DNA from 3 places in the Lysinibacillus sp. FSL L8-0312 genome. Region 2 is predicted to be linked to each of the others. Evidence: riboswitches for the same ligand, from Rfam matches in the RefSeq annotation. Region 2 holds a riboswitch; each other region holds the start of a gene.

Region 1 (2,278 bases), 1.6 Mb from region 2:
TCGACGACTTAGCTTTGTGAAGAACTTAGGCGCATGTCCATCCACTGCTAATTGCCATAGCATACGTGATGATGCATAAAGCCCTGAATTTCCAGCTGACAGCATAGCCGTTAAAATAATGGCATTCATTAACGAAGCTGCAAATGCAATACCTAAGCGGTCAAACACTAATGTAAACGGTGATACTGCGATATCTTCTGATAATAAGCGTTCATCTGTAAATGGAATCAACATTCCGATTGCACCAATTGCTAAAATATAAAACAAAAGAATACGCCAGAATACGGATTTAACAGCCTTTGGAATATTTTTTCCTGGATCGTCTGTTTCACCTGCTGTAATCCCAAGTAACTCTGTTCCTTGGAATGAAAATCCGGCTGCTAGGAAAATTCCAAATGTAGCTAGGAAGCCACCGTGAAATGGTCCATCACTAATAAAGAAATTAGTAAAGCCTACAGGCGCCTGTCCACCTAAAATACCAAAAATCATTAATAAACTGATAATAATAAAAACAATGACTGTCACTACTTTAATCATCGCAAACCAATATTCACTTTCTCCATAGCTCTTTACAGAAAGTAAATTAAATGACAGTACAACAGCAATAAATAATACTGTCCAAAGGGCTGATGAACTATCAGGGAACCAATATTTCATAATTAAGGATACTGCCGCAATTTCTGCTGCAATAGTGATTGCCCAGTTATACCAATAGTTCCAGCCTAATGCAAAGCCTAGTGCTGGATCTACAAATTTTGTTGCATACGTACTAAATGAACCGGATGATGGCATATAGGCAGCCATTTCCCCTAAGCTTGTCATTAAAAAGTACACCATAATACCGATTAGGGCGTAGGCAAGCAATGCACCACCAGGTCCAGCTTGTGCAATGGCACCACCACTGGCTAAAAATAGTCCCGTACCAATTGTACCGCCTAAAGAAATCATTGTGATATGACGGCTTTTCAATTCTTTTTTCAGCTTTGGCGCTTTATGTCCGAGCTGATTTACTTTTATTTCACTCACGATATAGCTTCCTTCCTATTTACGAGGCAAAAAAATGCCATCACATATACACTGTGATGGCTAAGTTAATCCTCAGTTTTTCCTAAATGATAGCTCAACACGTTGTGCAAACGTGACAGTTCTGTTCCTTTCGGAGACAGCCCCAGCATGAGGTTTTCAAGTCCCCTCACACTTCGGCAATATTCCCTTTCAGCTAATCTCATCAATGCTTGTCATTTCCATTAGCATACTTATAAATATCGCGACCTCTACCTCAATACAAACATGAGGCATATAATTATTAAATTTATGATGCTTATTATATTAGCATAAGACCTTTGACATTTCAATATAACAATAAATGTTCTGTATTTTGTGAATCTTCTACTATTTTTATTAGTTTGTTAAAGTGTTATAGTAGTTCAATTAGAGCGGTTACGAACAGGGGGATTTATTTTGACTACAAATGATCATTCCGCTAGTTTTCCGAGTAAAAAAATTAGCTGGAGGGGAACAACCTTACTTTTAGTCTTCGGAGTTATCTTTATAGCCTCTACATTAAGAATGCCACTAACTGTTGTTGGCCCTATTATATCATTTATCCGTGACGATCTTGGTATTTCTAATGTACTTGCAGGCTTTCTAACAACGATTCCATTGCTCGCTTTTGCTACCATCTCACCATTTGCGCCCGTTGTAGCACGCAAACTAGGGCTTGAGCTAACACTATTTTTATCCACTATTTTATTAGCCTTGGGGATTGTTCTACGTTCCCTTGGTACAACGGGGTTACTTGTATTTGGTACTGTACTCATCGGCATAGCCATATCATTTGGAAATGTGCTGATTCCAGGATTATTAAAATTAAAATTTCCATACCATGTTGGTTTATTAATGGCATTTTTCACTATGTCGATGAACTTAACGGCTGGGCTTGGCGCAGGTATTAGCTATCCTATAGCCAATTCATCATTTGGCTGGCAAGGAGCGCTGTCCATTGCACTTGTACTAGTGGTCGTAACGATTTTAATTTGGATACCTCAATTGAAATCAAATAAACCTGAGCCAGCCACTACCTCTAAAATGACGAGTACACCCTTATGGAAGTCACCTGTTACTTGGGCTGTCACAGGTGCAATGGGATTACAGTCTTTATTATTTTATACGACTGCTGCTTGGATTCCCGAAATCTACATCGCCCAGGGATTGGCTCCTGACAAAGCTGGTTGGATGTTTTCTATCATGCAATTTTCACAAGTACCAATGGCATTGG
Region 2 (2,278 bases):
GAATCATATCATCCTGTGGTACAACAACAGACACTTTTATTTCAGACGTACTAACCATTTTTATAGGAATATCTTCACGACGTAATCGATCAAACATGCGAGCAGCCACACCTGGATTAGAGGCCATACCTGAGCCAATGATAGAAACCTTCGCCAACCCTATTTCAAAGTCAGCAAAACTAAAGCCAAGTGACAATTTACTATCTTCTAGAACACGCAATGTTTCCGCAAATTCTTCTTTTAAAATGGAAAAAGACACAGTTGGTTTTAAGCCATCAATGATTGCCTGTACAATAATATCTACATTAATGCGGTTTTCTGCAAGGATTGTAAACATATCTGCCAATGCACCATCGGCATACGCATCATACCCCACTGTTAAACGGATAATATCTGACTCAAAGGCTACACCACGGACGACTAAATTTTTCTCCATTTCCACTTCCTCCTTCAATAAAGTACCTACTGACTCTACTAAGCTAGAGCGTATAATAACGGGCATTTGAAATTTTTTTGCTAACTCCACTGCACGAGGATGAATAACATGTGATCCTAAATTAGATAACTCCAGCATTTCATCATAGGAGATTTCCTGCAGCTTTTGAGCTTTGCTGACATAGCGTGGATCTGCTGTATAAACACCGTCAACATTTGTGTACATATCAGTTCGCTCTGCTTCCAATGCTACCGCGAGTGCTATAGCTGTTGTTTCAGCTCCGCCTTTGCCAAGTGTAGTAATATTTTGTTCCTCATCAATACCCTGTTCTCCAGCAATCACTACAATTTGTCCCTGTACAAGATGTTCTTCAATACGACTGTCATCGATATAGTCAATACGTGCATGACGATACTTACAATCTGTATGTATACCTGCTTGCCATCCAGTTAAGGACACTGCCTCATAGCCCGCTTCCTGTAATGCGATGGCAAATAAAGCGCTGGATAATTGAGAGCCCGTAGACACGACTGCAGCTAATTCTCGTTTGGGCACTTCGTCCGTTAGTTGATGTACCATCGTTTGCACATCTTTCATTGTGTGTCCCATTGCTGCAACGACCACGACTACATCGAAGCCTCTGTCCTTTTCAGCAATCGCCTTCCTTGCTGCCTCTTGGATTTGTTCAGTAGAAGCTAGTGCAGCCCCTCCAAACTTCATCACTATTTTAGCCATTTCTTGCGTTCTCCTTTCCAGTCATATATTTCACCTGCTTCTAGAAAACTAAAAGGCAGCCTCCACATAACGTGAAAGCTGCCTATAACATGTACAATGATCGTAACTTGTGCATGTGTGATAGCTCTCCGAAACTTTTAGAATCGACAATCTTACATTTCTTAAATGTAAAACCAGTACAACAAAGGAAACAACAATGCTATACTTCGGCAAGCTCCCCTTTCACACACGATCTCTGGACTTGTTCATCCTCCATTGTGTTACTCTTGAATCTTGCACCTCTATCATCACCATAAAGTGAATGTATTCAATTGGTTTAACGCTGGCGTCAACATGCTAGCCACACCAGTTCGCTATTCATCACATTGACGAACAATGTTATTTACAACCTTAGCACATGTCTATTCCTTTGACAATGACTCTTGCTGAAAATAGCTATAAATTTGGCTCGCTAAATTAGCAGGTATTCCTGCCTCCTGCAAAGTTAGCTCGCTCGCCTCTCGAATTTTCTTAACTGAACCAAAATGTTTGAGCAACTGCTGCTTGCGTTTTGGCCCCACACCTTCAATATGGTCTAACACCGATTGAATGGCATGCTTCTCATGCTGTTGGCGCAAGAAGGTAATAGCAAAGCGGTGAACTTCGTCCTGAATTCGTTGTAATAAATAAAAGCCATCACTAGTACGCTTTAAGGCAATTACTTCTGGTGGATCACCAAACAATAGCTGCGACGTATTATGCTTATCATCTTTTGCTAAACCTGCAATCGGTATAACAAGTCCAAGCTCATCTTCTAGTACTTCACGGGCGACTTCCATTTGCCCCTTGCCACCATCAATTAAGACCAAATCTGGCAATGGCAAGCCTTCCTTTAAGACACGCGAATATCGCCGACGTATAACCTCTTGCATCGCACCGTAATCATCATGCTTTGCAGCCGTACGCGTTTTGTATTTACGATATTCCTTTTTCGCAGGCTTTCCATCAATGAAGACAACCATAGCCGATACAGCATCCGTGCCATGCATATGACTATTGTCAAATGCCTCAATTCGTAATGGCGTTGAAATACCTATTGCTTCACCAAGTGCCTCACAAGCACCAATT
Region 3 (2,278 bases), 1.2 Mb from region 2:
GCTTTTAGCTATGGACAATAAAAAAACTCCAAACGTACAATAAAGTCAGGTCTAGTCAACCGACTTCGTACGAAAGGAGCCACCATAAATGGATAATAAAAGTTTAGCACATACAACGTGGAATTGTAAGTATCATATCGTCTTTGCGCCAAAGTATAGAAGGCAGATTATTTATGGTCAAATTAAAGCAGATGTTGGAAGAATATTGCGCCAATTATGTGAAAGAAAAGATGTAGAAATCATAGAGGCAACAGCCTGTCCTGACCATATTCATATGTTGGTAAGTATTCCACCGAAATTGAGTGTATCTGCGTTCATGGGTTATTTAAAAGGGAAGAGTAGTCTAATGATTTTCGACCGACATGCAAATTTAAAGTATAAATACGGTAATCGTCAATTCTGGTGTCGAGGATACTATGTGGACACAGTCGGCCGAAATAAGAAAAAGATACAAGAGTATATAAAAAATCAATTACAAGAAGATATCCTGCAAGATCAAATGACGATGAAAGAATTCATTGACCCATTCACAGGAGAAGAAATCAAGAGAAAGAAAAAATAAGTAAGCCGCTTTAGCGGTTTGTGTGAAAACGGAGTGCGGTTGGCAGACCATTCAGAATGTCTTTAGACATGGGCCAGTACCCCAGCGTTTCACGCGCAGAGCAAACCACCAGTTATACTGGTGGTTCTGATTATGCATGACGAAAGATTTTGACCGATTCTATGTTTGAAAGAGTACTAATGTTATATCGTTTAGAGGAGCAAAAAAGACATAAACACAACTTTTCTCACATAGAGCACATACTCTATAATAAAAATTTGTTTTAATTTTCAGAAATATCGATAGAAGCTTAACGATTTAAAATGAATAGAGAACGAACAATATCCTAATATTGTCATTAGTCAGAAAAATGTTAAAACTGTCTTGACGAGTGTACTAGTTTTATAGTAGTATCTAAATATCAATTAAATAAACAAACCTCACTAACGTTTACCAGTGAGGTAGAGGCGCGGTATTTATTAGTTCATTGTTGAGTTCAAGCAAGCGAAGACGCAATGAAGAAGGAAATATCGCCGAAGTATAAAAGGAGCTCGTACTTTTATGCTGGGTCTGCAGTGAATAAGTGCAGGACTGTCCTAGTAAATGGATTTCCAGATTTACTAGGTTGTGCTATCTCGGAAAATGGAAATTATAGTGAGGATTTGGGCAACTGTCATACAAGGTAAGACCTAAGTTCAATATACTTAGGTCTTTTTTATTACAGTTGTCTTATTTTTTTACAGAAAAGGGGAGTTTTTTATGAAAAGAAAATGGTTGTTAGTAATGATCTCTATCATGACAGCAATTGTGCTAGCTGCATGTGGCACTAGCGACAAAAAGGATGGCGGTTCAGGTGATGCTGGTGCTGACAAGGAAGCAAGTGGCGGTGAATTCCGAATCGGAATGGAGGCTGGCTATCCACCATTTAACTGGACACAGCAAGGTGATGCTAATGGTGCAGTGAAAATTGCTGATAATGCAGAGTATGCAGGCGGCTACGATGTCCAAATGGCAAAAAAAATTGCTGAAGGCTTAGGCAAAGAGCTAGTCATTGTCAAAATGGAATGGGACGGATTAGTACCAGCGCTACAATCTAACAAAATTGATGCGATTATCGCGGGTATGTCACCAACTGAAGAGCGTAAGAAAACGATTGATTTTACAGAAAACTACTATACTTCTGATTTCGTTATGGTTATTAAGAAAGGTAGCAAGTATGAAAATGCAAAATCGATTCAAGATTTCTCTGGTGCTAAAATTACTTCACAATTAAATACATCGAACTACAACGTTATTGATCAAATTAACGGTGTAGAAAAACAAACAGCAATGGAAAGCTTCCCCGCAATGCGTGTCGCTTTAGAGGCTGGCAAAATTGATGGCTATGTAGCAGAACGTCCAGAAGGTATTTCCGCTGCTACTGCCAACGATAAGTTCACATATGTCGCATTTGAAGAAGGCTTTGATACGGATCTTTCCAATACTTCGATTGCTGTAGGCTTACGTAAAGACGATGCAAACCGTGAAAAAATCAACGAAATCCTAAAAGGTATTTCGGAAGACGATCGTCAAGCGATTATGGAAGAAGCGATTTCTCAACAACCAGCAGCACAATAATGACAAGGCACGGGCTAGTTGCTGGTCCGTGCATGATCATTTCATCATTATCAAAATGAGAACCTCTCTACATAATGATAATGTCCTAGCGTAACAAATCATAGAATAGTAGAAATAGCT

What was found. Region 2 has a riboswitch for lysine ahead of MHI22_RS09655 (aspartate kinase). Riboswitches for the same ligand answer to the same signal wherever they lie in the genome.
Region 1: another riboswitch for lysine. It lies ahead of MHI22_RS17520 (amino acid permease); the one in region 2 lies ahead of MHI22_RS09655 (aspartate kinase).
Region 3: another riboswitch for lysine. It lies ahead of MHI22_RS03870 (transporter substrate-binding domain-containing protein); the one in region 2 lies ahead of MHI22_RS09655 (aspartate kinase).

What each region holds. Positions count from the first base shown of each region.
Region 1 covers NZ_JBBOOV010000001.1:3,474,991-3,477,268, reverse strand. Annotated here, with positions in the region: gene MHI22_RS17520 (amino acid permease) at 1-1,026, opposite strand, end outside; lysine riboswitch at 1,109-1,285, opposite strand; gene MHI22_RS17515 (CynX/NimT family MFS transporter) at 1,462-2,278, shown strand, end outside.
Region 2 covers NZ_JBBOOV010000001.1:1,901,242-1,903,519, forward strand. Annotated here, with positions in the region: gene MHI22_RS09655 (aspartate kinase) at 1-1,171, opposite strand, end outside; lysine riboswitch at 1,285-1,463, opposite strand; gene uvrC (excinuclease ABC subunit UvrC) at 1,573-2,278, opposite strand, start outside.
Region 3 covers NZ_JBBOOV010000001.1:737,614-739,891, forward strand. Annotated here, with positions in the region: gene tnpA (IS200/IS605 family transposase) at 89-562, shown strand; lysine riboswitch at 996-1,182, shown strand; gene MHI22_RS03870 (transporter substrate-binding domain-containing protein) at 1,301-2,158, shown strand.